One region of the Streptomyces sp. NPDC059534 genome, then DNA from elsewhere that is predicted to be linked to it. Evidence: predicted binding sites of a transcription regulator. Region 1 holds the regulator's gene; each other region holds the start of a gene.

Evidence for each region. Region 1 encodes HrcA, which represses chaperone genes, less so after heat shock. Its sites were predicted from a motif close to TTNGCACTCNGNNNNNCNGAGTGCNAA; they were not measured.
Region 2: groL (chaperonin GroEL) is a predicted target of HrcA. The motif match lies at 1,957-1,983, and genes of this name have one in related genera.
Region 3: groES (co-chaperone GroES) is a predicted target of HrcA. The motif match lies at 2,352-2,378, and genes of this name have one in related genera.

What each region holds. Positions count from the first base shown of each region.
Region 1 is NZ_JBHWAQ010000003.1:153,567-163,589, reverse strand. Features, by position in the region: gene dnaJ (molecular chaperone DnaJ) at 1-1,134, opposite strand, end outside; gene hrcA (heat-inducible transcriptional repressor HrcA) at 1,135-2,154, opposite strand; gene ACFVZH_RS04950 (MBL fold metallo-hydrolase) at 2,302-3,030, shown strand; gene ACFVZH_RS04945 (DUF3097 domain-containing protein) at 3,041-3,844, shown strand; gene hemW (radical SAM family heme chaperone HemW) at 4,217-5,449, opposite strand; gene ACFVZH_RS04935 (AMP-dependent synthetase/ligase) at 5,498-7,372, opposite strand; gene lepA (translation elongation factor 4) at 7,602-9,467, opposite strand; gene rpsT (30S ribosomal protein S20) at 9,653-9,919, shown strand.
Region 2 is NZ_JBHWAQ010000042.1:31,846-41,868, forward strand. Features, by position in the region: gene ACFVZH_RS33890 (hypothetical protein) at 1-72, shown strand, start outside; gene groL (chaperonin GroEL) at 164-1,792, opposite strand; gene ACFVZH_RS33900 (cold-shock protein) at 2,112-2,315, opposite strand; gene ACFVZH_RS33905 (MoaD/ThiS family protein) at 2,712-2,990, opposite strand; gene thrC (threonine synthase) at 3,005-4,315, opposite strand; SAM riboswitch class I at 4,309-4,455, opposite strand; gene ACFVZH_RS33915 (glucosyl-3-phosphoglycerate synthase) at 4,604-5,572, shown strand; gene ACFVZH_RS33920 (hypothetical protein) at 5,611-7,101, shown strand; gene ACFVZH_RS33925 (trehalose-6-phosphate synthase) at 7,184-8,539, shown strand; gene ACFVZH_RS33930 (winged helix-turn-helix transcriptional regulator) at 8,529-8,882, opposite strand; partial or broken gene ACFVZH_RS33935 (NAD(P)-binding domain-containing protein) at 8,980-9,336, shown strand; partial or broken gene ACFVZH_RS33940 (NAD(P)-dependent oxidoreductase) at 9,487-9,861, shown strand; gene otsB (trehalose-phosphatase) at 9,870-10,023, opposite strand, start outside.
Region 3 is NZ_JBHWAQ010000007.1:40,028-50,050, reverse strand. Features, by position in the region: gene ACFVZH_RS10880 (methyltransferase domain-containing protein) at 1-984, opposite strand, end outside; gene ACFVZH_RS10875 (polysaccharide deacetylase family protein) at 1,115-2,032, shown strand; gene ACFVZH_RS10870 (hypothetical protein) at 2,068-2,331, shown strand; gene groES (co-chaperone GroES) at 2,477-2,785, shown strand; gene groL (chaperonin GroEL) at 2,905-4,527, shown strand; gene ACFVZH_RS10855 (ester cyclase) at 4,606-5,304, opposite strand; gene ACFVZH_RS10850 (hydroxyacid dehydrogenase) at 5,405-6,424, opposite strand; gene ACFVZH_RS10845 (carbohydrate ABC transporter permease) at 6,443-7,294, opposite strand; gene ACFVZH_RS10840 (carbohydrate ABC transporter permease) at 7,291-8,244, opposite strand; gene ACFVZH_RS10835 (ABC transporter substrate-binding protein) at 8,249-9,565, opposite strand; gene ACFVZH_RS10830 (substrate-binding domain-containing protein) at 9,711-10,023, opposite strand, start outside.

The DNA.
Region 1 (10,023 bases):
CCGCCCGTTGAAGGCGTCCTTCAGCCGCGAGAACAGCCCCTGCTGCCCCGGCTGGAACTGACCGGTCGGCCGCTCCTCGCCGCGCAGCTTGGCCAGTTCCCGCAGCAGCCGCTCCTGCTCCGCGTCCAGCTTGCCGGGGGTCTGCACCTCGACGTGCACGATCAGGTCGCCCCGGCCGTTGCCCCGCAGGTGCGTGACGCCGCGGCCGTGCAGCGGGATCGACTGCCCGGACTGCGTGCCCGGGCGGATGTCGATCCCCTCCAGGCCGTCCAGCGTCTGCAGCTGCACCTTGGTGCCGAGCGCGGCCGCCGTCATCGGGATGGTGACCGTGCAGTGCAGGTCGTCACCACGCCGCTGGAACGTGTCGTGCGGCGTCTCGTGGATCTCGACGTACAGGTCGCCGGCGGGGCCGCCACCGGGGCCGACCTCGCCCTCGCCCGCGAGCTGGATGCGGGTGCCGTTGTCGACACCGGCCGGGATCTTGACGGTGAGGGTGCGGCGGGACCGGACCCGGCCGTCGCCGGCGCACTCGGGGCACGGCGTCGGGACGACGGTGCCGAAGCCCTGACACTGCGGGCAGGGACGGGAGGTCATGACCTGGCCCAGGAAGGACCGGGTGACCTGGGAGACCTCGCCACGGCCGCGGCACATGTCACAGGTCTGCGCGGAGGTGCCGGGAGCGGCGCCCTCGCCCGAGCAGGTCGTGCAGACGACCGCCGTGTCGACCTGGATGTCCTTGGTGGTGCCGAAGGCCGCCTCGTTGAGGTCGATCTCCAGACGGATCATGGCGTCCTGGCCCCGGCGGGTCCGCGAGCGCGGGCCGCGCTGCGAGGCCGTGCCGAAGAAGGCGTCCATGATGTCGGAGAAGTTGCCGAAGCCACCGGCGCCGAAGCCGCCCGCGCCGCCTCCGCCGGAGGCCGACAGCGGGTCGCCGCCCAGGTCGTAGACCTGCTTCTTCTGCGGGTCCGACAGGACCTCGTAGGCGGCGTTGATCTCCTTGAAGCGTTCCTGCGTCTTCGGATCGGGATTGACGTCCGGGTGCAGCTCGCGGGCGAGCCTCCGGAAAGCCTTCTTGATCTCGTCCTGGGACGCGTCGCGGCGCACGCCGAGTACGGCGTAGTAGTCCGTGGCCACTTACGACTCCGCCAGGATCTGTCCGACGTAACGTGCCACTGCGCGTACCGCTCCCATCGTTCCGGGGTAGTCCATGCGGGTCGGTCCGACCACGCCGAGTTTGGCGACTGCCTCGCCGCCCGAACCGTAGCCGACCGAGACGACGGACGTGGAGCTCAGCCCCTCGTGGGCGTTCTCGTGCCCGATGCGTACGGTCATGCCCGATTCCTTGGCCTCGCCCAGCAGCTTGAGGAGCACGACCTGCTCCTCCAGGGCTTCCAGGACCGGCCTGATCATCAGGGGAAAGTCGTGTCCGAAGCGGGTGAGATTGGCGGTGCCGCCGATCATCAGCCGCTCCTCGTGCTCCTCGACGAGGGTCTCCAGGAGGGTCGCGAGCACGGTGGAGACCGTGGCGCGGTCCTCGAGCTCCTCGAAGGACTCGGGAAGGTCCTGCACCAGCTGCGGCACGTCGGCGAACCGGCGGCCGACGACCCGGCTGTTGAGCCGGGCCCGCAGGTCGGCGAGCGAGGTCTCGCCGAACGGCGCGGGGCAGTCGATGACCCGCTGCTCGACCCGGCCGGTGTCCGTGATGAGGACCAGCATCAGGCGGGCCGGGGCCAGCGAGAGCAGCTCCACGTGCCGGACGGTCGAACGGGTCAGCGACGGGTACTGGACGACGGCGACCTGACGGGTCAGCTGGGCGAGCAGCCGGACCGTACGGCCGACGACGTCGTCCAGGTCGACCGCGCCGTCGAGGAAGTTGTGGATGGCGCGCCGCTCGGGCGTCGACAGCGGCTTGACGCCGGCCAGCCGGTCGACGAAGAGCCGGTAACCCTTGTCCGTCGGGATGCGGCCCGCGCTGGTGTGAGGCTGGGCGATGTAGCCCTCCTCCTCCAGGACCGCCATGTCGTTTCGCACGGTGGCGGGCGAGACGCCGAGCTTGTGCCGCTCGGTGAGCGCCTTGGAGCCGACCGGCTCCTCCGTCCCGACGTAGTCCTGGACGATGGCGCGCAGCACCTCGAGTCTGCGTTCGCTGAGCATCGTGCGCACCTCCAGCTGTCGTCGTCGTTACGGTTGCTCCGCTTTTGGCACTCACCCGGTCCGAGTGCCAGCGATCCCCGGTCAGTGTACGGCGGCGGGCATCGCTCCTGGCAAGGAGGCGGTCCCCCCACCGGCTAGCGTCGCGGCATGAACGCGGATTGGGAAGCGCACGGATGGGAGCGTCTCGCGGACGGGGTGGGCCGGCGACGGCTGCCCGGCTGGGACGCCACGGTCGGACTGGTCCTGGGGGAACGGGGCGTGTTGCTGTACGACACGGGCTCCTCGCTCGCGGAGGGCGCGGAGCTGCGGGGACAGATCGCGGCCCTCACCGGCGGCCGGAGAGTGACACACATCGCACTCAGCCATCCGCACTTCGACCATGTTCTCGGCACGGCGGCCTTCGCCGGGGCGGAGGTCTTCGGGGCGGTCGGCTCGGACGTCCTCCTCGCCCAGGACCGGGAGCGGGAGGCGCTGCGCGGGGACGCGGTGGCGCAGGGGCTCGACCCGGCGGCGGCCGCGGAGGCGGTGGACGTCCTGGTGGCGCCGCGCCACGTGGTCTTCGGCGAGTGGACGCTCGACCTGGGCGGCCGGCAGGTCCTCCTGGCGAACGTGGGCCCCGGCCACTCGGGCCACGACCTGGCCCTGTGCGTCCCCGGCGACCGCGAGGTCGTCTTCTGCGGAGACCTGGTCGAGGAGTCGGGCGAGCCCCAGGCGGGCCCGGACGCGCTCCCGTCCCGCTGGCCGGACGCCCTGGACCGGCTGCTCGGCCTCGGCGGCCCGGACGCGCTGTACGTACCGGGGCACGGCGCGGTGGTCGACGCCGCGTTCGTGCGACGCCAGCGCGAGGAACTGGCACAGCGCTTCGAGGTGTCATAACGTCGCCCGAATGCGCAGCTACGACCCGGACCTGACGCCCTCCTGGAAGAAGCCGAAGGCCGTGCCCGAGATCCCGGCGGACCCCGACCTCGTCGTCGAGGAGGTGACGACGGGCTTCTGCGGGGCGGTGATCCGCAGTGAGGCCGGCACGGTGACCCTGGAGGACCGCTTCGGCAAGCACCGGGTCTTCCCGATGGAGCCGCGCGGCTTCCTCCTGGAGGGCCGGGTCGTCACCCTCGTCCGCCCGTCCGCCGCCCCGGCCCGCCCCACCCGTACGGCCTCGGGCTCCGTCGCGGTGCCGGGCGCACGCGCGCGCGTGGCCCGCGCGGGCCGGATCTACGTCGAGGGCCGCCACGACGCCGAGCTCGTCGAACGCGTCTGGGGCGACGACCTGCGCATCGAAGGCGTCGTCGTGGAGTACCTGGAGGGCGTCGACGACCTCCCGTCCATCGTCGCCGAGTTCGGCCCGGCCCCCGACGCCCGCCTCGGCGTCCTCGTCGACCACCTGGTCCCCGGCTCCAAGGAGTCCCGGATCGCCGCCCAGGTGACCTCCCCCGACGTCCTGATCGTCGGCCACCCCTACATCGACATCTGGGAGGCCGTGAAGCCCGCCTCCCTCGGCATCCCCGCCTGGCCCTCCGTCCCCCGCGGCCAGGACTGGAAGACCGGCGTCTGCCACGCCCTCGGCTGGCCCTCCGACAACACCGGCGCCGTCTGGCAGGCCATCCTCAAGCGCGTCCACTCCTACAAGGACCTCCAACCGGAACTCCTCGGCGCCGTAGAACACCTCATCGACCACGTAACAGCCCCATAGCCCGGCCCATCGCGGCCAATCGCCCCCCTGGCCCGGTCCCCACCCACCCCCGGCCGGCCGGTCCGGGCCCACCCCGTTGTGGGCATTCGTTCCGCCGGGGCGGTCCCCACCCCCGGCCGGCCCACCCCGTTGTGGGCAATCGTTCCGCAGGGGCGGTCCCCACCCACCCCTGGCCAGCCCACCCCGTTGTGGGCAATCGTTCCGCAGGGGCGGAACGGGTGGGCACAACGGAACGGCGCCCGTTGCCGGGCCTAGGCTTCCGCACTCGCACCCGCACCCGCACCCGCACCAGGGCATGCCACGGCACAGCACGGCGCTCTGCGGGTGAGGGCCAAGGCACAGGGGGGCGGCGGCGCAGCCAACGCCGCGCCCCTAATCCACCAGGTCCCGCACCACCGCATCCGCCAGCAACCGCCCCCGCAACGTCAGCACCGCCCGCCCCTCCCCGTACGGCCCCGCCGCCAGCAGCCCGTCCTCCAGCGCCTTCCGCGACGCCGCGAGTCCGTCCGGCCGCAGCAGCTCCAACGGGCACCCGTCCCGCAGCCGCAGCTCCAGCAGCACCCGCTCCACCCGCCGGTCCTCGTCCGACAGCAGCTCCCGCCCGGCACCGGGCGACTTCCCGCCGGCCAGCGCCGCCGCGTACGCACCGGGATGCTTGACGTTCCACCACCGCACGCCCCCGACGTGCGAGTGCGCCCCCGGCCCCGCGCCCCACCAGTCCGCGCCGCGCCAGTACAGCTCGTTGTGGAGGCAGCGCCCGGCCTCCGAGGTGGCCCAGTTGGACACCTCGTACCAGCTGAAGCCCGCCTCCTCGAAGGCCGCGTCCGCGATCAGGTACCGGTCGGCGTGCACGTCGTCGTCGGTCATCGGCACCTCGCCGCGCCGGATGCGCCGGGCCAGCTGTGTGCCCTCCTCGACGATCAGGGCGTACGCGCTGACGTGGTCGGGCCCCGCGCCGATGGCCGCGTCCAGGGACGCCCGCCAGTCGTCGTCGGACTCCCCGGGCGTGCCGTAGATCAGGTCCAGGTTGACGTGGTCGAAGCCGGCGGCCCGCGCCTCGGCGACGCACGCCTCGGGGCGGCCGGGGGTGTGGGTCCGGTCGAGGATCTTCAGGACGTGCTGCCTGGCGCTCTGCATGCCGAAGGAGATCCGGTTGAAGCCGCCCTCGCGCAGTTCGGCCAGGTACGCCGGGTTCACGGACTCCGGGTTGGCCTCCGTCGTCACCTCGGCGTCGTCGGCGAGCCCGAACTCGTCGCGGATCGCCCCCAGCATCCGTACGAGGTCCCCGGCGGCGAGCAGCGTGGGCGTGCCGCCGCCGACGAACACGGTCCGTACCGGCCGCGGGTCGTCCCCGAGGACCTTCCGGGCGAGCCGGACCTCCTCGACGACCTGCTCGGCGTAGTTGTCACGGGAGGCGAGCACACCGCCCGTACCGCGCAGCTCGCTCGCCGTGTACGTGTTGAAGTCGCAGTAGCCGCACCGCGTGGCGCAGTACGGCACGTGCAGGTAGAACCCGAGCGGCCGCTCCCCCGCCCCTTCCAGGGCGTGCGGGGGCAGCGCCCCGTCGTCGGGTACGGGCTCACCATCGGGCAGTACGGAAGGCATGAGCCCCATTGTCCCGTACTGCCCGGGGTGCCGGTCGGGTGCCGCCGGTCAGGACTCGCGCGAGCCCGTGTACATCTCCTCGATGAGGCCCTTGTACTCGCGCTCGACGACCGGCCGCTTCAGCTTGAGCGACGGGGTGAGCTCGCCGTGCTCGATGTCGAGGTCGCGGGGCAGCAGCCGGAACTTCTTGATCGTCTGCCAGCGCTGGAGGCCCTCGTTGAGGCGGTCGACGTAGCCCTGGATCAGCTTCTCGGTCCGCGGGTCGGCGACGATCTCGGCGTACGCCTTGCCGCCGAGGCCGTGCTCGGCGGCCCAGCCGAGGAGGGCGGGCTCGTCGAGGGCGATCAGGGCGGTGCAGAAGTTCCGGTCGGCGCCGTGGACGAGGATGTTCGAGACGAACGGGCAGACGGCCTTGAACTGGCCTTCGACCTCGGCCGGCGCGATGTACTTGCCGCCGGACGTCTTGATCAGGTCCTTCTTGCGGTCGGTGATCCGGAGGTAGCCGTCGGCGGACAGCTCGCCGATGTCGCCGGTGTGGAACCAGCCGTCGGACTCCAGGACCTCGGCGGTCTTCTCCGGCAGGCCGTGGTAGCCCTCCATGATGCCGGGGCCGCGCAGCAGGATCTCGCCGTCGTCGGCGATGCGGACCTCGGTGCCGGGGAGCGGCTTGCCGACGGTGCCCGTGCGGTACGCCTCGCCCGGGTTGACGAAGGAGGCAGCGGAGGACTCGGTGAGGCCGTACCCCTCCAGGACGTGGATGCCGGCGCCGGCGAAGAAGTAGCCGATGTCGGGGGCGAGCGCGGCGGAGCCGGAGACGCAGGCGCGCAGGTTGCCGCCGAACGCCTCGCGGATCTTGCCGTAGACGAGGGCGTCGGCGACCTTGTGCTTCGCCGTGAGGCCGAAGGGCGCGGAGGCGGTTCCGGTGCGGCGGAAGTTGTCCTGGGTGGCCTTGGCGTACTCGCGGGCGACGTCGGCGGCCCACTGGAAGATCTTGTACTTGGCGCCGCCGCCGGCGCGGGCCTTGGCGGCGACCCCGTTGTAGACCTTCTCGAAGATGCGCGGCACGGCGGCCATGTAGGTCGGCTGGACCACCGGCAGGTTCTCGATGATCTTGTCGACGCGGCCGTCGACGGCTGTGACGTGCCCGACCTCGATCTGGCCCGAGGTGAGGACCTTGCCGAAGACGTGGGCCAGGGGCAGCCACAGGTACTGGACGTCGTCGCTGGTGACGAGGCCGGTCGCGGCGATGGCCTTGGCCATGTACGACCAGTTGTCGTGCGGGAGGCGGACGCCCTTGGGGCGGCCGGTGGTGCCCGACGTGTAGATGAGGGTGGCGAGCTGGGTGGAGGTGATCGCCCCGACCCGCTCCTTGACGGCCTCGGGGTGCTCCGCCAGGTACGCCCGGCCGCGGGCCTCCAGCTCGGCGAGGGTGAGGACCCACTCGCCGTCGCTCTCGACGCCGGTGGCATCGACGACGACCACGTGACGCAGGTTCGGGAGGTCGGCGCGGCGCTCCACCGCCTTGGCGAGCTGCGCCGCGTCCTCGGCGATGAGGACCCTGGACTCGGAGTCCGAGAGGATGAACGCCGACTCCTCGGCGTTCGTCTGCGGGTAGATCGTGGTGGTCGCGGCGCCCGCGCACATCACGCCGAGGTCGGCGAGGATCCACTCGACCCGGGTGGAGGAGGCGAGGGCGACCCGCTCCTCGGACTGCACGCCGAGGTCGACGAGGCCGGCGGCGATCGCGTAGACCCGCTCGGCGGCCTGGCCCCAGCTGAGCGACTTCCAGTCGTCGGGACCGGCGCCGGAGGCGGCCACGGGATAGCGGTATGCCTCCGCGTCCGGGGTCCGCTCGACGCGCTCAAGGAAGAGCGCAGCCACGGAGGGCGGCCGGTTCTCGATCAGGGTCTGTGTGTCGCTCACGACGTCCTCCGGGCGGCGGCGGTGCCTTCTGGCGGTGCGTACTACGTAACCAAGGCGGTGCGTAACTACGTAACTAACTGGTGAGTAACCTTCAAGTCGGGATCAGAGTAAAGGCCCGGGGACCGGCGCGTAAGGGCTAGCAGGACGTCGCTTCATAACGAACGGGTCCACGCGCCGTCGGCGCGTGGACCCGTTCGATGCACAGCACAGCCAGGTGCCGTCCTGCCCGCTACTTCTTCTTGCCGGAGGACTCGTCGCTCGACAGGACGGCGATGAACGCCTCCTGCGGCACCTCCACCGAACCGACCATCTTCATGCGCTTCTTGCCTTCCTTCTGCTTCTCCAGCAGCTTCCGCTTCCGGGAGATGTCACCGCCGTAGCACTTGGCGAGGACGTCCTTGCGGATGGCGCGGATGGTCTCGCGGGCGATCACCCGGGAGCCGATCGCGGCCTGGATCGGCACCTCGAACGCCTGCCGCGGGATGAGCTCGCGCAGCTTGGCGACGAGCCGCACGCCGTAGGCGTACGCGGCGTCCTTGTGGGTGACGGCGGAGAACGCGTCCACCTTGTCGCCGTGCAGCAGGATGTCGACCTTGACCAGGCTGGACGCCTGCTCGCCGGTGGGCTCGTAGTCGAGGGAGGCGTAACCGCGCGTCTTGGACTTCAGCTGGTCGAAGAAGTCGAAGACGATCTCGGCGAGGGGCAGGGTGTAGCGGATCTCCACCCGGTCCTCGGAGAGGTAGTCCATGCCGATGAGCGTGCCGCGACGCGTCTGGCAGAGCTCCATGATCGCGCCGATGAACTCGCTCGGGGCGAGGATCGTGGCGCGCACGACGGGCTCGTACACGTCGTCGATCTTGCCCTCGGGGAACTCGCTCGGGTTCGTGACCGTGTGCTCGCTGCCGTCCTCCATGACCACGCGGTAGACCACGTTGGGGGCGGTGGCGATCAGGTCGAGGCCGAACTCGCGCTCCAGGCGCTCGCGGATCACGTCGAGGTGCAGCAGGCCGAGGAAGCCGACGCGGAAGCCGAAGCCGAGCGCGGCGGACGTCTCCGGCTCGTACACCAGCGCGGCGTCGTTCAGCTGGAGCTTGTCGAGGGCCTCGCGGAGGTCCGGGTACTCCGAGCCGTCCAGCGGGTACAGACCCGAGAACACCATCGGCTTCGGGTCCTTGTAACCGCCCAGCGCCTCGGTCGCACCCTTGTTCAGGGAGGTGATCGTGTCACCGACCTTGGACTGGCGGACGTCCTTCACGCCGGTGATCAGGTAGCCGACCTCGCCGACGCCGAGACCGTCGGACGCCGTCATCTCGGGAGACGAGACGCCGATCTCCAGCAGCTCGTGCGTGGCGCCCGTCGACATCATCTTGATGCGCTCGCGCTTGTTGAGCTGGCCGTCGACGACTCGGACGTACGTCACGACGCCCCGGTACGAGTCGTACACGGAGTCGAAGATCATCGCGCGCGCGGGGGCGTCGGCGACACCGACCGGGGCGGGAACGTCCCGAACGACCCGGTCGAGCAGCGCATCGACACCGACACCGGTCTTCGCGGAGACCTTGAGGACGTCCTCCGGCTGGCAGCCGATGAGGTTGGCCAGCTCCTCGGAGAACTTCTCCGGCTGGGCGGCCGGCAGGTCGATCTTGTTCAGGACCGGAACGATCGTGAGGTCGTTCTCCATCGCCAGGTAGAGGTTGGCGAGCGTCTGCGCCTCGATGCCCTGCGCCGCGTCGACCAGCAGGACCGTGCCCTCACAGGCCGCGAGCGAACGCGAGACCTCGTAGGTGAAGTCGACGTGCCCGGGGGTGTCGATCATGTTCAGGATGTGCGTCCGACCCTCACCCTGCCCGTCGGTGGGCGCCCAGGGCAGCCGGACCGCCTGGGACTTGATCGTGATGCCGCGCTCCCGCTCGATGTCCATGCGGTCGAGGTACTGGGCACGCATCTGCCGCTGGTCGACCACACCGGTCAGCTGGAGCATCCGGTCGGCGAGCGTGGACTTGCCGTGGTCGATGTGCGCGATGATGCAGAAGTTGCGGATCAGAGCCGGGTCGGTACGGCTCGGCTCGGGCACGTTGGTAGGAGTCGCGGGCACGCAGGGTCTCGTCTCGGGGCGATGTCGGATCGATACGTAGGCTCCATGGTCCCATGCCCGTCGCCCGGCGCCCGGTTTGGGCGGCCCCGAGAGTGACTGGTAGTGTGGACAGCTGTGTCTCGTGTGCCCTCTCAGCTCCCGAGATCACATCCAGAAGGAACATCGAACCTGTAAAGGCTCTTTTCGTGGCGAACATCAAGTCCCAGATCAAGCGGAACAAGACCAACGAGAAGGCGCGCCTGCGCAACAAGGCCGTCAAGTCGTCGCTCAAGACCGCGATCCGCAAGGCCCGCGAGGCTGTCGCCGCCGGTGACGTCGAGAAGGCCGTCGTGGCTTCTCGCGCCGCCTCCCGCGCGCTCGACAAGGCTGTCTCGAAGGGTGTCATCCACAAGAACGCCGCCGCCAACAAGAAGTCGGCGCTGGCCACCAAGGTTGGCGCCCTCCAGGGCTGAGCTCTGATGTAACCGGTCGTACGGGACCCAGCGGGCCCTCTCTCCCGCTCCCGCCGACCACCCGGACTCGCACGCGGACGCGTTCGCCACGCGGGTGCGAGCCC
Region 2 (10,023 bases), on a different contig from region 1:
ATCCGGTACTGGGGCGACGCCACGCACTTCCACGCCCCGGTCGCCGCACCGGACTACGTCGACGTGCGCTGATCACCGTCCGGCACAACGCCCGAGGGCGGCACCCCCTGATGGGAGTGCCGCCCTCGGTCGCGTTCAGCGATGAACCACCGATCCCGGAGGATCAGAAGTCCATGTCACCGCCCGGCATGCCGCCGCCGGCCGGCGCGGACGCCTTCTCCGGCTTGTCGGCGATGACGGCCTCGGTGGTGAGGAACAGCGCGGCGATCGACGCGGCGTTCTGCAGCGCGGAGCGCGTGACCTTCGCCGGGTCGATGATGCCCTCGGCGATGAGGTCGACGTACTCGTTGGTCGCGGCGTTCAGGCCGTGGCCGACGGGCAGGTTGCGGACCTTCTCCGCCACGACGCCGCCCTCGAGGCCGGCGTTGATCGCGATCTGCTTCAGCGGGGCCTCAAGGGCCAGCTTCACGATGTTCGCGCCCGTGGCCTCGTCACCCGTGAGGTCGGCCTCGAGCTTCTCGAAGACGCTCGACGCCTGGAGCAGGGCCACGCCACCGCCGGCGACGATGCCCTCCTCGACGGCCGCCTTCGCGTTGCGAACGGCGTCCTCGATGCGGTGCTTGCGCTCCTTGAGCTCGACCTCGGTCGCGGCACCGGCCTTGATGACCGCGACGCCACCGGCGAGCTTCGCCAGGCGCTCCTGGAGCTTCTCGCGGTCGTAGTCCGAGTCGCTGTTCTCGATCTCGGCGCGGATCTGGTTCACGCGACCGGCGACCTGCTCGCTGTCACCGGCACCGTCGACGATGGTGGTCTCGTCCTTGGTGATGACGACCTTGCGGGCGCGGCCCAGCAGGTCGAGGCCCGCGTTCTCCAGCTTGAGGCCGACCTCCTCGGAGATGACCGTGCCGCCGGTGAGGATGGCGATGTCGTTCAGCATGGCCTTGCGACGGTCGCCGAAGCCCGGGGCCTTGACCGCGACGGACTTGAAGGTGCCGCGGATCTTGTTGACGACCAGGGTCGACAGGGCCTCGCCCTCGACGTCCTCGGCGATGATCAGCAGGGGCTTGCCCGACTGCATGACCTTCTCCAGGAGCGGGAGCAGGTCCTTCACCGAGGAGATCTTGGAGTTGACGATCAGGAGGTAGGGGTCGTCGAGCGACGCCTCCATGCGCTCCATGTCGGTGGCGAAGTACGCCGAGATGTAACCCTTGTCGAAGCGCATGCCCTCGGTGAGTTCCAGCTCCAGACCGAAGGTCTGGGACTCCTCGACGGTGATGACGCCTTCCTTGCCGACCTTGTCCATCGCCTCGGCGATGAGCTCGCCGATCTGGGTGTCGGCGGCGGAGATGGAGGCCGTGGAAGCGATCTGCTCCTTGGTCTCGACATCCTTCGCCTGCTCGAGCAGGGCGCCGGAGACGGCCTCGACGGCCTTCTCGATACCGCGCTTGAGGGCCATCGGGTTGGCACCGGCGGCCACGTTGCGCAGACCCTCGCGGACGAGCGCCTGGGCGAGGACGGTGGCGGTGGTCGTACCGTCGCCGGCGACGTCGTCCGTCTTCTTGGCGACTTCCTTGACCAGCTCGGCGCCGATCTTCTCGTACGGGTCCTCGAGCTCGATCTCCTTGGCGATGGAGACACCATCGTTGGTGATCGTGGGGGCGCCCCACTTCTTCTCGAGGACGACGTTGCGGCCCTTGGGGCCGAGGGTGACCTTGACGGCGTCAGCGAGCTGGTTCATGCCGCGCTCGAGACCGCGCCGGGCCTCCTCGTCGAACGCGATGATCTTGGCCATGTGAAGTGGTCCTCCCGGACATGGGGTGGATAACGCTCCAGGACCGCGCCGACGCCCGCGACGGACGGCCTGCGTGCCCGATGGTTCCTTGCCCCACCTGGCCGCGGACCTCGTCTGCCCGATCCTCGTAAGCACTCTCACCTTCCGAGTGCTAACGCCAATGATTAGCACTCGGCATAGGAGAGTGCAAGCGACTCTCGATGATCGGGACGTGACGAGTGGGGCGCGCGGGGGCGCGCGGGAACGCGCGAGGGGTCCGCATCCCCTCAGGGATGCGGACCCCTCGACGGCGTTGCGTCGGTGGCCGATCGCGCCGCGCTCAGACGGCGAGCTTGACCATGTCCGCCTGCGGACCCTTCTGGCCCTGCGAGATCTCGAACTCGACTCGCTGTCCCTCTTCGAGGCTGCGGTAGCCATCCATCTGGATCGCGCTGTAGTGGACGAAAACATCCGCACCACCGTCGACCGCGATGAAGCCGTAGCCCTTCTCCGCGTTGAACCACTTGACGGTGCCCTGAGCCATGCCTAACTCCCCTATTACTGGCCCTTGCGCGGGACCCGCACTTCGCGGACCCGGGTCAGACCCTGCGCCGGAACGCGTCGACCGCCGCTGAATGTATCTGCCCAACTGCCCTCTGCAACAGGTCATTCGAGCGAGAATTCTCGGCGCGACGGAAAGGGGAATTGGGGAGAATCCCCTGGATGACGGGGCAAGTCGGGCCCGGCAAAAGGCGCAGAACGTACACAACGCGCAGGCACTTTGGCTGCTTCTTGTCGCGCGGAGGCGCTTTCTCATATGCGTCCGGCATGAGCAGCGGAGGGGACTTCCCCAACTCTACCCCGCTCAACCATACAGAATTGCCCCTTCCGCTTATTGTCGCGGAAGGGGCAATTCAAGAAAGACGGGACGCGGGACGGCTCAGCAGCCGCCGGCCACCGCGGGGATGATCGAGACGCCCGCGCCGGCCGGGGTGGCCGTCTCCAGGCCCTGCTCGAAGCGCACGTCGTCGTCGTTCACGTAGACGTTGACGAAGCGGCGCAGCTTGCCCTGGTCGTCCAGGACGCGGGCGGCGATGCCCGTGTGGTTCTTCTCCAGGTCGGCGATGACCTCGGCGAGGGTCGTGCCCTCGGCCGGGACCTCGGACTGCCCGCCGGTGTAGGTGCGGAGGATGGTGGGGATGCGGACGTTCACGGCCATGTCTTCGTAACCTTTCAGAGGGCCAGGCCGGCGTCGCGGAACGCGTCCAGGCTCGGGCGGATGGTGACGGTCGCCTGAGAGGTGTCGGCCACCGCGTCCAGGGTCTTGAGTCCGTCGCCGGTGTTGAGGACGACGGTGGTGAGGTTCGGGTCGATGAGCCCGGCCTCGACGAGCTTCCTGGCGACGCCGACGGTCACGCCGCCCGCGGTCTCGGCGAAGATGCCCTCGGTCTGCGCGAGCAGCTTGATGGCGTCCACGACCTGCTCGTCGTTCACGTCCTCCACGGCGCCGCCGGTGCGGCGGGCGATGTCGAGCACGTACGGGCCGTCGGCCGGGTTGCCGATCGCGAGCGACTTGGCGATCGTGTTCGGCTTCTGCGGGCGGACGACGTCGTGGCCGGCCTTGAAGGCGGCGGAGACCGGGGAGCAGCCCTCGGCCTGGGCGCCGAAGATCTTGTACGGCCTGTCCTCGACGAGCCCCAGCTTGATGAGCTCCTGCAGACCCTTGTCGATCTTGGTGAGCTGGGAGCCGGAGGCGATCGGGATGACCAGCTGGTCGGGGATGACCCAGCCGAGCTGCTCGCAGATCTCGTACGCCAGCGTCTTGGAGCCCTCGCCGTAGTACGGGCGGAGGTTGACGTTCACGAAGCCCCAGCCCTCGCCGAGCGGGTCGCCGATGAGCTCCGAGCAGAAGCGGTTGACGTCGTCGTAGTTGCCCTCGATGGCGACCAGGTCACCGCCGTAGACACCGGCCATGACGACCTTGCCCTGCTCCAGGTCGTGCGGGATGAAGACGCAGGAGCGGAAACCGGCACGGGCGGCGGCGGCGCCGACGGCGCCGGCCAGGTTGCCGGTGGAGGAGCAGGAGAGGGTGGTGAAGCCGAAGGCGCGGGCGGCCTCCAGGGCCTGCGCGACGACCCGGTCCTTGAAGGAGTGGGTCGGGTTGCCGGAGTCGTCCTTGACGAAGAGCTTGCCGGGGGCGACGCCGATCTCGCGGGCGAGGTTGTCGGCCTGGACGAGCTTGGTCCAGCCCGGGTTCAGGTTCGGCTTCTCGGCGACGTCGGCCGGGACGGGCAGCAGCGGGGCGTAGCGCCAGATGTTGGCGGGGCCGGCCTCGATCTGCTTGCGCAGCGCCTCGGGGTCACCGGTGGGAAGGTCGTACGCGACTTCGAGAGGTCCGAAACAGAGTTCGCAGGCGAAGATCGGACCGAGCGGGAAGACTTCACCGCATTCGCGACAGGAAAGCCCGGACGCGGGACCGAGGTCGACGGTGGTGGCGGAAGCGACAGTCTGTGCAGCCATGGAGGCGAGGCCCTTTCTCCTCATCTTTCCCATGACGAATTTTTCGCCATGAGACGGATTTGGCACCTTCCCTAGCCGGGGGCCTCGCTGGAGTACGAGACAAACCGACTGGAGGGTTGCCGGGGCTTCAACGGGCCGTTTCCCTCTGCCCCTCTGGATGAGCGGTATTCGATTGTGAAGCGCGATGGACTTCGTTCCTGCGCTCCGACGCGGTCGGCACCCCGACGTGCATCGGGGATCCGCGTTGCTCAAGACTGTAACCGAAGGCCCGGATGCTTGGACCGGCCGTCCGTAACGCGAGATGGAGATGACGTGCTGGAAGAGGTGGAGCGCTGGCTGGACCGGCGGTCCTGGTCAGTGGCCGACAGGCCGCTGGAGCGGATCCTCGCCGCCAAGCGTTCGACGACCGTCAGCGTGGTGCTGCCCGCGCTGAACGAGGAGGCGACGGTCGGGGACATCGTCGCCGTCATCCGCCGCGAACTGATGTCGGAGGCGGTGCCGCTCGTCGACGAACTGGTGGTGATCGACTCCGGCTCCACCGACCGCACGGCGGAGGTGGCGGCGGCGGCCGGGGCGCGGGTGGTCGCCCGCGACGCGATACTCCCCCGGATACCGGCCGTGCCCGGCAAGGGCGAGGTCCTGTGGCGGTCGCTGATGGCGACGGCCGGGGACGTGGTGTGCTTCGTCGACGCGGACCTGCGGGACTTCTCCGCGGACTTCGTGACGGGGATCGTGGGCCCACTGCTCACCGACCCGGGCATCGACTTCGTGAAGGCGATGTACGACCGGCCCTTCGGCACCGAGCTCGACGGGCCCGCCGCCGGCCGGACCCCCGCCCAGGGCGGCCGGGTCACGGAGCTGGTGGCACGCCCGCTGCTCAACCTGCACTGGCCGCAGCTGGCCGGTTTCGTGCAGCCGTTGGGCGGCGAGTACGCGGCGCGGCGCTCGCTGCTCGAACGGCTGCCGTTCCCGGTCGGCTACGGGGTGGAGCTGGGGCTGCTCGTCGACGCGCTGCACACGGTGGGCCTGGACGCGCTCGCCCAGGTGGACGTGGGGGTGCGCAAGCACCGGCACCAGGACGGGCAGGCGCTGGGCCGGATGGCGGCGGCGATCTACCGGACCGCGCAGCTGCGGCTGTCGCGGGGCCATCTGGTGCGGCCGCGGCTCACCCAGTTCGAGCGGGGTGAGAAGGGCTTCGAGCCGCGGACGTACGCGGTGGACACCGAGGAGCGGCCCCCGATGGTCGAGATCGCGGAGTACGCGCGCCGCCGCGTGGCGTAACGCCCCATGATGATCCATTTTGCATACATTGCCCTTTTATGCGCTTCAGACGACATCACCCGGGCAGAGTGCTGGCGGCCATCGGTCTCACGGCGGGCTCGCTCGCGTTCACGGCGGCCGGACCGGCCGCCGCGGACGTGGTCGAGCCCTTCGGCAAGCGGTACGACGAGTCGCTGTACGGCGACTTCACCACCATCGGCAACACGGTCATGGGCTGCCCCACCGCCCCCGCGGACATGGCGGCGCGCTGCGCGACGGCGGCGTCCGGCCAGGGCTCGGACAACAACAGCACCTTCGTGATGCAGCGCATCGACGCGGGCGACATCGGGGACGCCGACTACGGCTCCAGCACCGGCCACGTCGTGATCCCGGCCGGCGCGGAGGTCGCGTACGCCCGGCTGTTCTGGGGCGGCAACGACGGCACGTACACGGGCCCGAGCGGCGCCCGGCTCACGCGGTGCGACATCTCCGGCGCCGACGCCGCCCCCTCGCCCGGCGACCCGGCGACGACCGCCCCGGTGATCAAGGTCGGCGCGGGGGCCGCCACCCCGGTCTCGATCGACAGCATGGTCGTCGACCCGTCCGACACCGGCGGCCCGCACTACTACACGGGCGAGTCGGACGTGACCGCCGCCTTCGCGGGCACCTCCGGGACGGACGCCCGGGTGACGGTCGGCAACGTCTGGGCGCCGAACGGCAAGGGCTGCGTCGGGGGCTGGTCCCTCACCGTCGTCCACCGGTTCCCCGCCCCCGACCCGGCCCGCGCCCCCGAGCGCCGGAACGTCTACGTCTACGGCGGCCACGTCCTCCAGCGCTCGACCTCCCCCGCCACCACGATCACCGTGGACGGCTTCCACCGGGGCCCCGGCACCGTACGGGCGAGCGTCACCGCGTACGAGGGCGACCGGAACACCCCCGGCGACACGTTCCTCGTCGACGGCAAGAACGTCACCGAGTCCCACACCGGCACCACCGACAACTTCTTCATCAGCGAGGACGACGGCGCCGTCGCCCCCAAGCCGGCCGACAACCTCAGCATCGACGCCAAGGCGTTCGACGTCCCGGCCGGCGCCGTCCCGCCCGGCGCCACCTCCGCCGACCTGACCTTCTCCACCAGCGGCGACACCTACGTGCCGTCCGCGCTCGCCTTCTCCGTGCCGGTCCCCGACCTGGAGATCACCAAGACGGCCCGCCCGGCCACGGTCAAGCCCGGCGCCCCGGTGCTCGACAAGCCGAAGCCGACCGCGTCCCCGAAGCCCACACCGGTCGACCCCACGCCCAGCCCGAGCCCGTCGCCGCCGGACCCCACCGAATCCGGCGGACCGGCCTCCCCCTCGCCGGCCACGTCCCCCACCGCCACCGTCCAGGTGCACCCGGCCCCGCCCGCCCCCGGACCGCAGGGCAACGCCGGCTCCATGGCCGAGACCGGCGGCAACGGCGAGCGCCTCTGGCTGCTCGGCGCCCTCGCCGTGGCCCTCGCGGCGACGGGCCTGGTGGCGAAGGCGGCCATGCGCGGCCGACGCGACTGACCTGCGGTGACCCCACGTGGCCGGATCAGCCTGTCTCGTATACGTACGTTTGAGCGTTTACGGGACGGGCTAGGTTCGCCACATGGCTACTGTGCTCGTGGCATCCAACCGGGGCCCGGTCTCGTACGTCCCCGGCGACGACGGCTCGCTCGACGCCCGCAGGGGAGGCGGCGGCCTGGTCTCGGGCCTCAGCGCCATCTCCTCCCACGACAGCCTGTGGGTGTGCGCGGCACTGGGCGACGGCGACCGGGAGGCCGTCCGCCGCGGAATCGCCGAGCCCGGCGTACGCATGCTGGACATCGACCCGGACGTCCACGACGACGCGTACAACGGCATCGCGAACTCGGTGCTCTGGTTCCTCCACCACCACCTCTACGACATCCCCCGCGAACCCGTCTTCGACGCGGAGTTCCGCCGCCGCTGGGAGTCGTACCGCGCCTACAACCGCGCCTTCGCCGAGACCCTCGCCGCCGAGGCGGCCGACGGCGCGGCGGTCCTCGTCCAGGACTACCACCTCGCCCTCGTCCCGGGACAGCTCCGCGCCCTCCGCCCCGACCTGCGCATCTCCCACTTCACCCACACCCCGTGGGCGTCCCCCGAGTACCTCCGGATGCTCCCGGACGACATCCGCGAAGAACTGCTGTCGGGCATGCTCGGCGCGGACGAGCTGGGCTTCCACACCCAGGTCTGGGCCGCCGCCTTCCTGAGCTGCGCGGGCGGCGGGAGCGCCGGGACCCGGGTCTCCGTCCACCCCCTCGGCGTCGACGCCGACGAGCTCCGGGCCCTCGCCCACCGGCCCGCGGTGGACGAGAAGCTCGCCCGCCTCCGCGCCGAGGTCGGCGACCGGCGCACCATCGTCCGCGTCGACCGCACCGAACTGTCGAAGAACATCCTGCGCGGCCTCCTCGCCTACCGCGAGCTGCTCACCGTCCACCCCGAGTGGCGCGACCGCGTCGTCCACCTCGCCTCCGCGTACCCCTCGCGCCAGGACCTCGACGTCTACCGCGCCTACACCGCCTCGGTGACCGAACTGGCCGAGCGGATCAACGCCGAGTTCGGCACCCCCGGCTGGCAGCCCGTCCTCGTCTCCGTCCAGGACGACTTCGCCCGCTCCCTCGCCGCCTACCGCCTCGCGGACGTCGCCCTCGTCAACCCCGTCCGCGACGGCATGAACCTGGTCGCCAAGGAGATACCGGTCGTCTCCGAATCCGGCTGCGCCCTCGTCCTGTCCACCGGCGCCGGCGCCTACGAGGAACTGAAGGACGACGCCCTCACCGTCAACCCCTTCGACGTCTCCGAGACCGCCGAAGCCCTCCACGCCGCCCTCTCCATGCCCCCGGCCGAACGCACCGACCGCACCAAGCGCCTCGCCGCCGCCGCCACCGCCCTCCCACCCCAGCGCTGGTTCCTGGACCAGCTGGAGGCACTCAGGACGTAGCGGAGCCGGATGCCCGTCGCTCCCTCCCCCACGCCGCCAGCGGCTCCAGCGCCTCGTTCAGGCGGATGCCGCCCTTGGTGAGGGAGTACTCGACGCGGGGCGGGACCTCGTCGTAGGAGGCGCGGTGGACGATGCCGTCGGCCTCCATCTCGCGGAGGTGGGAGGCGAGGACCTTCTCGGTGATGCCGGGGAGGAGACGGCGGAGCTCGCCGAAGCGGCGATGGGGCTGCTCGTGGAGTGCCCAGAGGATGAGGACCTTCCACTTGCCGCCGATGACCTCCATCGCGGTGTCGATCCCGCAGATGTGCCCGTCCTCGCCGCCGGGCCGGTTCAGCGTCGCCATGCGTCCACCCCTCTGACCTGTTCGCTCACCTCAGGGTAACCACCCACCTGGAAGTGGGTACTTGAGCAGGTCAGAGCCCTGGAGCAGCCTTGTGGGCATGACAGCGAACCCTTCCGAGAAGACCCCCGTCACCCTCCTCGGCCTCGGTGCGATGGGCACCGCGCTCGCCCGGACCTGGCTCGCCGCCGGGCACCCCCTCACCGTCTGGAACCGGACCCCGGCCCGCGCGGAGCCCCTCGCGGCCGAGGGGGCGAAGGTCGCGGAGAGCGCGTCCGGCGCCGTCGCGGCGAGTCGTCTCGTCGTCGTCTGCCTGCTCGACGACGACTCCGTCGGCGCCGCCCTCGATGGCGCCGACCTGACCGGCAAGGACCTGGTCGGCCTCACCACCACGACACCGGCCCAGGCCCGCGCGCGTGCCGCCTGGGCCGAGCGGCGGGGAGCTCGCTACCTGGACGGCGGGATCATGGCCGTACCGCCCATGGTCGGTGTCCCGGCGGCCGGCGGCTACGTGTTCTACAGCGGCTCGCGGGAGCTCTTCCAACTGCACCGGGACACCCTGGCCGTCCCCGTCGGCACCGAGTACGTCGGCGAGGACGCGGGTTTCGCCGCCCTCCACGACGTGGCACTCCTGAGCGGGATGTACGGCCTGTTCGCAGGCGCGGCACACGCCTTCGCACTGATCCGCAGCGAGGGCGTCGACCCCGTCTCGTTCGCCCCCCTGCTCGCCGACTGGCTCACCGCCATGGCCCGGGGCGTCCACGGAACCGCCGCCCGGCTGAAGAGCGGCGACTACACGGACGGCGTCGTCTCGAACCTCGCCATGCAGGTGGCGGGCACGCCCACGTTCCTGACGACGGCCGAAGAGCAGGGCGTGAGCCCGGAGTTGATCCGGCCGTACTTCGACCTGATGCGCCGGCGCCTTGAGGTGGGGGGCGGCGAGGAGGATCTGACGGGGGTGGTCGACCTGCTGCTGCGCTGACGACCGGGTCAACCGGTGCGGACCGCCTTGGCGAGGGCCGTCAGGAAGTCGACGACTCCCGGGGGGCCGGTCACGGAGAGGTCGGCGCGGTCGGCCAGTTCCGGGACCTCGGTGGAGCCGCTGCAGACGAGGAGGCCGGGGGTGCCGTCGGAGCGGAGTTTC
Region 3 (10,023 bases), on a different contig from region 1:
GAGTTCGTCGGTGATCTCGTAGGCGGCGGCGTACGGGGTGGGGGTGAGCGCGTCCGCCGTGACGTACGCGATCGTCTCGTCGATCAGACCGCCGCCCAGCTCCTGCGCGACCTCGGCGACGAGGTGCGCGCGGATGACGGCGCCGTCGGGTTCGTACAGGTAGCGGCCGACCGGCCGGACCGCCGGGTCCGGCAGTCCCCGGCCGATGAGCCCGGCGCCGGAGGGCAGCAGCGTGGCCCGGCGGGCGCCCGGCTCCGTACCGAACCAGAGCACGGCCTCCTTCACGTCCCCGCCGTCCGAGATCCACTCGGCCTCGGCGTCCTCGGGGACGGCCTCGTGCGGGATGCCGGGCGCCACCTTCAGGGCGGCGCGCGGGGCCTTGCGGGCCGCCTCGACGGCCCAGGAGAGCGGCGGGGAGTACGCCTCCGGGTCGAAGATCCTGCCCCGGCCGCCGCGCCGTGCCGGGTCGACGAAGACCGCGTCGTACGGGCTGGTGTCGATCTCGGTCACGTCCGCGCACCGCACCTCGATCAGCTCCGCGAGCCCGAGCGCCTCGGCGTTGGCGCGGGCCACCTCGGCGGTCAGCGGGTCGCGGTCGACGGCGAGGACGGAGATCCCGGCGCGGGCGAGGGCGATCGCGTCGCCGCCGATGCCGGAGCAGAGGTCCGCGACGCCGCCGACACCGAGCTCCTTGAGCCGGGCCGCCCGGTACGTGCCGACCGAGGCGCGGGTCGACTGCTCGACGCCGTTGGGGGTGAAGTACATCCGGTACGCGTCCTCGGCGCCGAACTTCGCCACCGCCCGCTGCCGCAGCCGTGCCTGGCCGAGCGCCGCGGTGACGAGCTCGGCGGGGTGGTCGCGGCGCAGCCGGGAGGCGACCGCCAGCTCCTGGGCGGGGTCGTAGTCGCGCAGGGCGGTGAGGAGCGTCTGCCCCTCGGGGCCGAGCAGGGGGGTGAAGGAGGCGAGGTCGGTCACCCGTCCCATTGTGGGCCCTGCGCCACTGTGGGCCGGCCGGGGGACGGTGGGGCGGTACGGCGGTGTCGCGACCCGTGGAGGGGCTTCCGCGCTGACAGGATGCGGCGCCATGCAGCTCGTACGACAAAAGGAAGAATTTATGGTGATCGGCGCGCCCCACCCCCGTCGTCGGGCCCTCGGGGCCGCCCTCCTCGTCGCCGCCCTCGCCTCGGCGGCCACGGCCTGCTCCGGCGCCGCCGAACCGGACGGCGGAGCCCCCGCCCCCGCCGCCGGACAACGGGCCCCGGGCGCCCAGAGCGCCTCCGGCGCACTCAACGCCTACCTCGACAACATCCGCAAGCAGCGCGCCGCCCGCGCGCTCGCCGCCAAGAAGTGGGGCCTCACCCGGACCCCGCTGGAAGCCCCGGCCCCGCCCGCCGTCAAGCCGAGGATCACCACCCGCAAGGGCTTCGAGACGGACGGCGAGGGCCTCCCGCCCGTCTTCACCACCGTGCCGACCAAGCAGAAGATCGTCTTCCTCACCATCGACGACGGCGCGGAGAAGGACCCCGCCCTGCTGCGGATGATGAAGGAACTCGACATCCCCTACAGCGCCTTCCTCAGCGACTACGTCGTCAACGACGACTACGGCTACTTCGCGAAGATGCAGAAGTCCGGGGTCTCCCTGCACAACCACACCCTCAACCACCGCTACCTGCCCGGACTCTCCTACAGCCAGCAGAAGCGCGAGATCTGCGGCATGCAGCAGATCATCGAGAAGCAGTTCGGCAAGCGGCCCCCGCTCTTCCGCCCGCCCTACGGCAACTACAACGAGGACACCCTGCGCGCGGCCAAGTCCTGCGGCGTCAAGGCCGTCCCGCTCTGGGCGGCCGAGGCGTTCCCCGACCACATGGAGTGGCGCGAGTGGGACCGCGACCTGCACCCCGGCGACATCGTGCTCACCCACTTCCGCGGCAAGCAGGACTGGAAGGGCACCATGCCGGACATGATCCGACGGGTGATGAACGTGATCACCTCCAAGGGGTACGCGGTCGCGAAACTCGAGGACTACGTGTGAGAACGCGGGCACGGCGGTGGACCGCCGCTCTGGCCGTGACCGCCACACTCCTCGCCCTCCCGGCCTGCGCCTCCTCGGTCGACCCGATCGAACGGCTCGGCCGCAAGGCGGCGGAACGGGTGGGACCCCGGCCCACGCCGGCCCGGGAGGCGCGGGACGGCGTACGCCAGGAGGCGCGGGAGCGCGTACGGGAAGCGGTGGACGCCAAGGGGTGCGAGGACCCGGCACACGACCTGCCGGAACGCCGTCGCGTCACGCCACAGGGCGATGAATTGGCACTCCGCTTGACCGAGTGCTAATCGCGGTCATAGTCTCGGCTCTGGCACTCCCCACTGGAGAGTGCCAACACGGCGACGGGCAGGTCCGGCACCCGCGACGACGGATCCACCTGGTCGCCACCCAGACAGTTAGCCCCGTGAGATCTCCGAAGGGGGAGGTCGGATCGTGACGACCACCAGCTCCAAGGTTGCCATCAAGCCGCTCGAGGACCGCATTGTGGTCCAGCCGCTCGACGCCGAGCAGACCACCGCCTCTGGCCTGGTCATTCCGGACACGGCCAAGGAGAAGCCCCAGGAGGGCGTCGTCCTGGCCGTTGGCCCGGGCCGCTTCGAGAACGGCGAGCGTCTGCCGCTCGACGTCAAGACCGGCGACATCGTGCTGTACAGCAAGTACGGCGGCACCGAGGTGAAGTACAACGGCGAGGAGTACCTCGTCCTCTCGGCTCGCGACGTGCTCGCGATCATCGAGAAGTAATTCACCGAAGTACCCGAAGTACCTGAAGCAGATGCTTTGAGCTGCGCCCCGAGGCACCTTTCCAGGCGCCCCGGGGCGCAGTTCGTTCCACCTGAATCCGAGAGGGCTGAACCGCTCCCATGGCGAAGATCCTGAAGTTCGACGAGGACGCCCGTCGCGCCCTTGAGCGCGGCGTCAACAAGCTTGCCGACACGGTCAAGGTGACGATCGGCCCCAAGGGCCGCAACGTCGTCATCGACAAGAAGTTCGGTGCCCCCACCATCACCAACGACGGTGTCACGATCGCCCGCGAGGTCGAGCTCGACGACCCGTACGAGAACCTCGGCGCCCAGCTGGTGAAGGAGGTGGCGACCAAGACCAACGACATCGCGGGTGACGGCACCACCACCGCCACCGTGCTCGCCCAGGCCCTGGTCCGCGAGGGTCTGCGCAACGTCGCCGCCGGCGCCTCCCCGGCCGCCCTGAAGAAGGGCATCGACGCCGCCGTCAAGGCCGTCTCCGAGGAGCTCCTCGCCACCGCGCGCCCGATCGAGGACAAGTCCGACATCGCCGCCGTCGCCGCGCTCTCCGCGCAGGACCAGCAGGTCGGCGAGCTCATCGCCGAGGCGATGGACAAGGTCGGCAAGGACGGTGTCATCACCGTCGAGGAGTCCAACACCTTCGGCCTGGAGCTCGACTTCACCGAGGGCATGGCCTTCGACAAGGGCTACCTGTCCCCGTACATGGTCACCGACCAGGAGCGTATGGAGGCCGTCCTCGACGACCCGTACATCCTGATCAACCAGGGCAAGATCTCCTCGATCCAGGACCTGCTGCCCATCCTGGAGAAGGTCATCCAGGCCGGCGCCAGCAAGCCGCTGCTGATCATCGCCGAGGACATCGAGGGCGAGGCCCTGTCGACCCTCGTCGTCAACAAGATCCGTGGCACCTTCAACGCCGTGGCCGTCAAGGCCCCCGGCTTCGGCGACCGCCGCAAGGCGATGCTCGGCGACATGGCCACCCTCACCGGTGCCACCGTCATCGCCGAAGAGGTCGGCCTCAAGCTCGACCAGGCCGGCCTGGACGTGCTCGGCACCGCCCGCCGCGTGACCATCACCAAGGACTCCACCACCATCGTCGACGGTGGCGGCAACTCCGAGGACGTCGCGGGCCGCGTCAACCAGATCAAGGCCGAGATCGAGTCCACGGACTCCGACTGGGACCGCGAGAAGCTCCAGGAGCGCCTCGCGAAGCTGGCCGGCGGCGTGTGCGTGATCCAGGTCGGCGCCGCCACCGAGGTGGAGCTGAAGGAGAAGAAGCACCGTCTGGAGGACGCCATCTCCGCGACCCGCGCCGCGGTCGAGGAGGGCATCGTCTCCGGTGGTGGCTCCGCTCTGGTCCACGCCGTCAAGGTCCTCGAGGGCAACCTCGGCAAGACCGGCGACGAGGCCACGGGTGTCGCGGTCGTCCGCCGCGCCGCCGTCGAGCCGCTGCGCTGGATCGCCGAGAACGCCGGCCTCGAGGGCTACGTCATCACCTCCAAGGTGGCGGAGCTCGACAAGGGCCAGGGCTTCAACGCCGCCACCGGCGAGTACGGCGACCTGGTCAAGGCCGGCGTCATCGACCCGGTCAAGGTGACGCGCTCCGCCCTGGAGAACGCCGCCTCCATCGCCTCCCTCCTCCTCACCACCGAGACCCTCGTGGTGGAGAAGAAGGAAGAGGAGCCGGCGGACGCGGGCCACGGCCACGGTCACTCCCACTGAGGCTCGTAGCTGACCACTGAGGCCCGGTGCTCCCGTCGCGGGAGCACCGGGCCTCGGCCTTTCCCGGGCCGCCGACTCTCACGCCTCCACGGCGCCGAGCTGCTGCATCAGCCCGAGCATGTCGTACTGCCACCAGCCCTCCGCGATCTTCCCGTCGTCCCGGAAGCGGTGGATGACGGCGCCCGCCATGGTCACCGCCATGCCGGTCGGCTGGATCCCCATGAAGTCGCCGGTGTGGGTCCCCTTCCACGTCCAGCGCGTGCAGACCCGGTCGCCCTCCGCGATCTGGTCCTCGACGGTGAAGGCGAAGTCGAAACCGCCCCGCCACATCTCCACCTCGCGCCGGACCGCGTCCATGCCGATCACGTCCTGCTCGTTGGACGGATCGTGGTCGTGGTACCCCTCCGCCAGCACCTCGTCCATCAGCGCCAGCTCCTGCTCGGTGGCCAGCATCTCCATCAGCCGCCGGGCGTTGTTCTTGTACAGCGCCTCGTCCCGGACCACGTCCAGGTCCGTGAAGGTCGGCATCTCGTCACAGAGCGCCACCATCTCCCGGAAGATCCGGTCCGTCTCCGGCAGCTGCGAGTTCTGCATCGCCACGTCGTACGACGGGAACTCCACGATCTCCACGACATGCGACGCGTCCGACCGGTCCTTGCCCACGATGCTGTGCGTCGCGGTCCGTTTCCCCTTGGTCTGCTCGACCCACCGGTCCATGAGCCGGTTCAGGTCGTCCACCCGACTCGTCTTGCAGTCGATTATCTGTACGAACGTCATGGCGCCTCCCGACCGTGGTGGGAACCCTTTCAGTCTAGGTCCGGGGAGCCGCGATGCCCTGGCAGCAAGTGGGGCATGGAGCGCTGGGCGGTGCGGTGGGTCAGGCCGACCGGGTCAGGTCGTCGGCGCGGACCTCCTCCGCGAAGGGTTCGTCCCTCGTGTAGCGGGCGACCTCGTCGAGGGCCTGGTCGGTCATGCGGTGGAGTTCGTTGCCGAGGGAGCCGGCGACGTGGGGGGTGAGGAGGACGTTGGGGAGGGTGTAGAGGGGGGAGTCGGCCGGGGGGACTTCGGGGTCGGTGACGTCGAGGACGGCGTGGAGGCGGCCGGTGCGGAGGTGGGGGAGGAGTGCGGTCTCGTCGACGAGGGAGCCGCGGGCCGTGTTGATCAGGGTGGCGCCGTCGGGCATCGCGGCGAGCTGGCGGGGGCCGATCATGCGGTGCGTGGAGGGGAGTTGGGGCGCGTGCACGGAGACGACGGTGCTGCGGGCGCAGAGTTCGTCGAGGCCGACCAGTTCCACGCCCGGCTGCGGGGTCTTCACGTAGGGGTCGTAGAGGAGGACCTCGAAGTCGAAGGGGCGCAGGAGTTCGACGACCCGGCGGCCGATGCGGGAGGCGCCGACGATGCCGACGGTGCGGCGGTAGTTGCCCCAGGCGGTGGACTCGGCGAGCCAGGCGTGGTCGGTGCGGAGTTCGGCGTACCGCTGGGCCGAGCCCAGGACCCGTTTCCCGGCGAAGAGGATCGCGGCGAGTGTGTACTCGGCGACCGGCAGCGCGTTGGCGGCGGCGGCCGAGGTGACGCGGAGGCCGCGGTCCCAGCAGGCGTCGGTGATGTGGTGCTTGACGGAGCCGGCGGCGTGGACGACGGCTTTGAGCCGGGGGGCGCGGTCGAGGACCTCGGCGGTGAGGGGGGTCGCTCCCCAGCAGGTGAGGAGGAGTTCGGCCTCGGCGAGGGCGGCGGTGACGCGGGCGTCCGGAGCGGTGAGGTCGTGGGCGACGAGGTGCGGGTCGGTGCGGGTGAGCGCGGCGAGCCGGTCGCGGTGGGCGCCGGTGAGCAGGCGTTCGGCGATGCCGGGGCCCATGGCGAGGAGGAGGGAGGGGCGGTTGTCAGTGGTGGGGTGCATCGTGGGAACTGGCCTTCCTCACTTGACGCTGCCGGCGGTGAGGCCGGCCTTCCAGTGGCGCTGGAGGGAGACGAAGGCGACGACGAGGGGGACGACGGCGAGGAGTGATCCGGTGACGACGAGGGGGTAGAAGTCGGGTTCGGCGTGGGCGTTGCTGTTCCACGCGTACAGGCCGAGGCTCAGCGGGTAGAGCTTCTGGTCGGACAGCATCACCAGGGGGAGGAAGAAGTTGTTCCAGACGGCGGTGAACTGGAAGAGGAAGACCGTCACGAAGCCGGGCATCACCATGCGCAGGCCGATGGACCAGAAGACGCGCAGTTCGCCGGCCCCGTCGATCCGGGCGGCCTCCAGGGCCTCGTCGGGGATGTAGCCGGCGCAGAAGACCCGGGAGAGGTAGACGCCGAAGGGGTTGACGAGGACGGGGATCAGCACGGCCCAGTAGGTGTTGACGAGGCCGACCTCGCTGGCGAGGAGGTACATCGGCAGGGCGAGCGCGGTGGTGGGGACGAGCACGCCGAGGAGGACGAGCCCGAAGAGCTGCTCCTTGCCCCGGAAGTCGTAGACGTGGAAGGCGTATCCGGCGGCGACGCTGATCAGTGAGCAGGCGAGGGCGCCGAGTCCCGCGTAGAGCAGGCTGTTGGCGTACCAGTGGAAGTAGATGCCGTCGTTGTACTGGGTGAGCCGGGTGAGGTTGCCGCCGAGGTCGAAGCCGTCGAAGGAGAAGGCGTTTCCGGCGAGGAGGCCGCCGGCGTCCTTGGTGGCGGCGGTGAGCAGCCAGACCAGCGGGAAGAGCATGTAGACGACGGCGAGGACGAGGGCGCCGTTGACGGCCGTCCTGGAGAGCCAGGGGCCGGGGGAGCGGGTGCTCATGCGGTCTGCTCCTTCCGCGCCGTGCCCGCCTTGCGTGCGGTGTGTGCCGTGCTCGCCTCGCGTGCAGTGCCGGCCTTGCGGCGGCCGGTGAACCGGGTGACCGCGAAGGAGAGCAGGGCGGCCGTGAGGGCGAGGAGTACGGAGGCTGCGGCCGCGAGTCCGTAGTCGTTGCGGTCGAAGGCCGCGGTGTACGCGTACATGTTCGGCGTCCAGGTGGAGGTGACGGCGGATCCGGTGCCCTTGTTGAGGATCAGCGGCTCGGTGAAGAGCTGGAGGGAGCCGATGACCGTGAAGAGGCCGACCATCGCGAGGGATGCCTTGACGAGGGGGATCTTGATGGCGAAGGCGATCCGCCAGGCGCCGGCCCCGTCGACGGTGGCCGCTTCGAGGACGGAGCGGTCGATGGCCTGGAGGGCCGCGTAGAAGATGACCATGTTGTAGCCGAGCCATTCCCACAGGGCGATGTTGACGACGGAGGGCAGGGCGCCTTCGGGGGAGAAGAAGTCGAAGCCGATGCCGCCCGCTTCCATCGCCGTGACGACCGGGCTGAGCTGGGGCGTGTAGAGGTAGACCCAGATCAGCGCGGCGATGATGCCGGGGACGGCGTGCGGCAGGAAGAGCGCGAGCTGGAAGAAGCGGCGGGCGCGGGCGAGTGCCGAGTCCAGCAGGAGGGCGAGGCCGAGGGCTCCGGCGAGCAGGAGCGGGATGTAGAACAGGCAGTATCCGAGCAGGACGCCGAAGCCCTCGCGGAAGGCCCGGTCACCCAGCGCCGCGGTGTAGTTGTCGAGGCCGGTGAAGACGGTCTCGGTGCCGCCGAAGCCCAGTCCGGACTGCTTCTCGGTGAAGAGGCTGAGCCAGACCGCGTAGCCGATCGGCACCACCATCACCGCGGTGAACAGGAGGAAGAAGGGGGTCAGCAGGATCGCCGCGGCGCGGGTTCGGGCCTTCATGCGGTCAGCCCTCGACCTTCAGGCCGCGCTTGGTGAGTTCGGCGACGGTGGCGTCGTGGCCGGCCTTGACGGCGTCGGCGATGCCGGGGCCGCCCTGGGTGATCTTGCCGAAGTGGTCCTTGATCGTGGTGTTGGTGGTGCCGGTGGTCGGGCCCCAGGCCCAGTGCGGGTTGATGGAGGCGCCGGCGGACTCGAAGAGGGCGTAGATGTCCTGGCCGCCGTAGTAGCCGGCGTCGAATGCCTTCTTGGCGACGGGGCGCAGGGCGGTGGCGGCCGGGAAGGCGGAGGAGGTGCCGGAGGCGATGCGGGCCTTCACGCCGTCCTCGGTGGTGGACATCCATTCGGCGAAGGTGACGGCCGCGGCCTTCTGCTTGCTGTCCTTGGTCACGGCGAAGGAGGTGCCGCCGAGCATGCCGCTGGCGGGCTTGCCGTCCCAGGTGGGGATGGGGGCGACGGCCCACTTGCCGTCCTGCTCGGGCAGGGTGCCCTTGAGGACGCCCGCGCCCCAGGAGGCGCCGAGGTAGCCGATGGTGGTGCCGTTCTTGAGGGAGCCGGTCCACTCGGGGCTGAAGGAGGCGTTCTTGTGGACGAGGCCGCCGTCGAGGAGGCCCTGCCAGTAGGCGGTGACCTTGGTGGTGGCCGGGTCGGTGGTGTCGATCTTCCAGCTGTCGTCCCCGGCCTTGAACCACTGGGCGCCGGCCTGCCAGGCCATGGCCTCGAAGGTGGTGGGGTCGTCGGGGAAGAAGGTGGCGATACGGGCCTTGGCGTCGGCCTTCCTGACCTGCTCGGCGGCCTTCTTGAACGCGTCCCAGGTGGTGGGGACCTCGACCTTGTACTGCGCGAAGAGGTCCTTGCGGTAGAAGAACGCCTGCGGGGCGGCGTCGAAGGGGACGGCCCAGGACTTGCCGCCGAGGGTGGTGAGTTCGACGGTCTGCGGGAGCAGCTTGGCGCGGTCGGCCTCGGTGAACTCGCCGCCGATGTCCTGGAGGGCGCCGGAGCTCACGAACTCGGGGAGCGAGGAGTACTCGATGGAGACGAGGTCGGGGGCGTTGCCGGCCTTGACGGCGTTGGAGATCTTGGCGTAGCCGCCGGCGGTGCCGGAGGGGATCTCCTCGAACTTCACCTGGATGTCGGTGTGGGAGGCGTTGAAGGCGTCCACGACGTCCTTGGAGCCCTTGGCCCAGCCCCAGAAGGTGATGGTCACGGGCCCGTTCGACTTGTTCGCGGTGTCGTCACCGCCGCCGCCGCAGGCCGTGAGGACGGCGAGGGCGGTGGCGGTGCCGGCTATGACGCGGGACGTTCTGCTCCAACTACGGGTCACGGCTCGGCTCCTGGGGGCGGGGCGGCTGGGAGGTTGTGGCCGTGATCCTGTGACCGTTCATGACCGAAGTCAAGAGCGAAAGATTGATTGATCGAAAAAAGATCAGATCGATCGCTCAGGGCGCCCACCCCGCCGGCGGGACCCGTCAGTCGCGTCGCGCCCCGCACGAGGCCCGCACCCGCAGCCTGGGCAGCAGGCTCAGATGGCGCCGCGCCGGCTCCTCGTCCGGCCCCTCGGTGAGCCGCTCCACCAGCAGCTCCGCGGCGTGCCGCCCCACCTGACGCTTCGGTGGCGCGACCGCCGTCAGCGGGGTGTCGGCGAGGGCCGCGACCTCGTCGTCGTACGCGATCAGGGCGAGGTCCTGCGGCACCCGCACGCCCAGCTCGGCCAGGCGCTGCACGATCTCGATCGCGTCCACGTCGTTGTGGACCAGGGCCGCGCCGGAGAGGCCCGAGCGG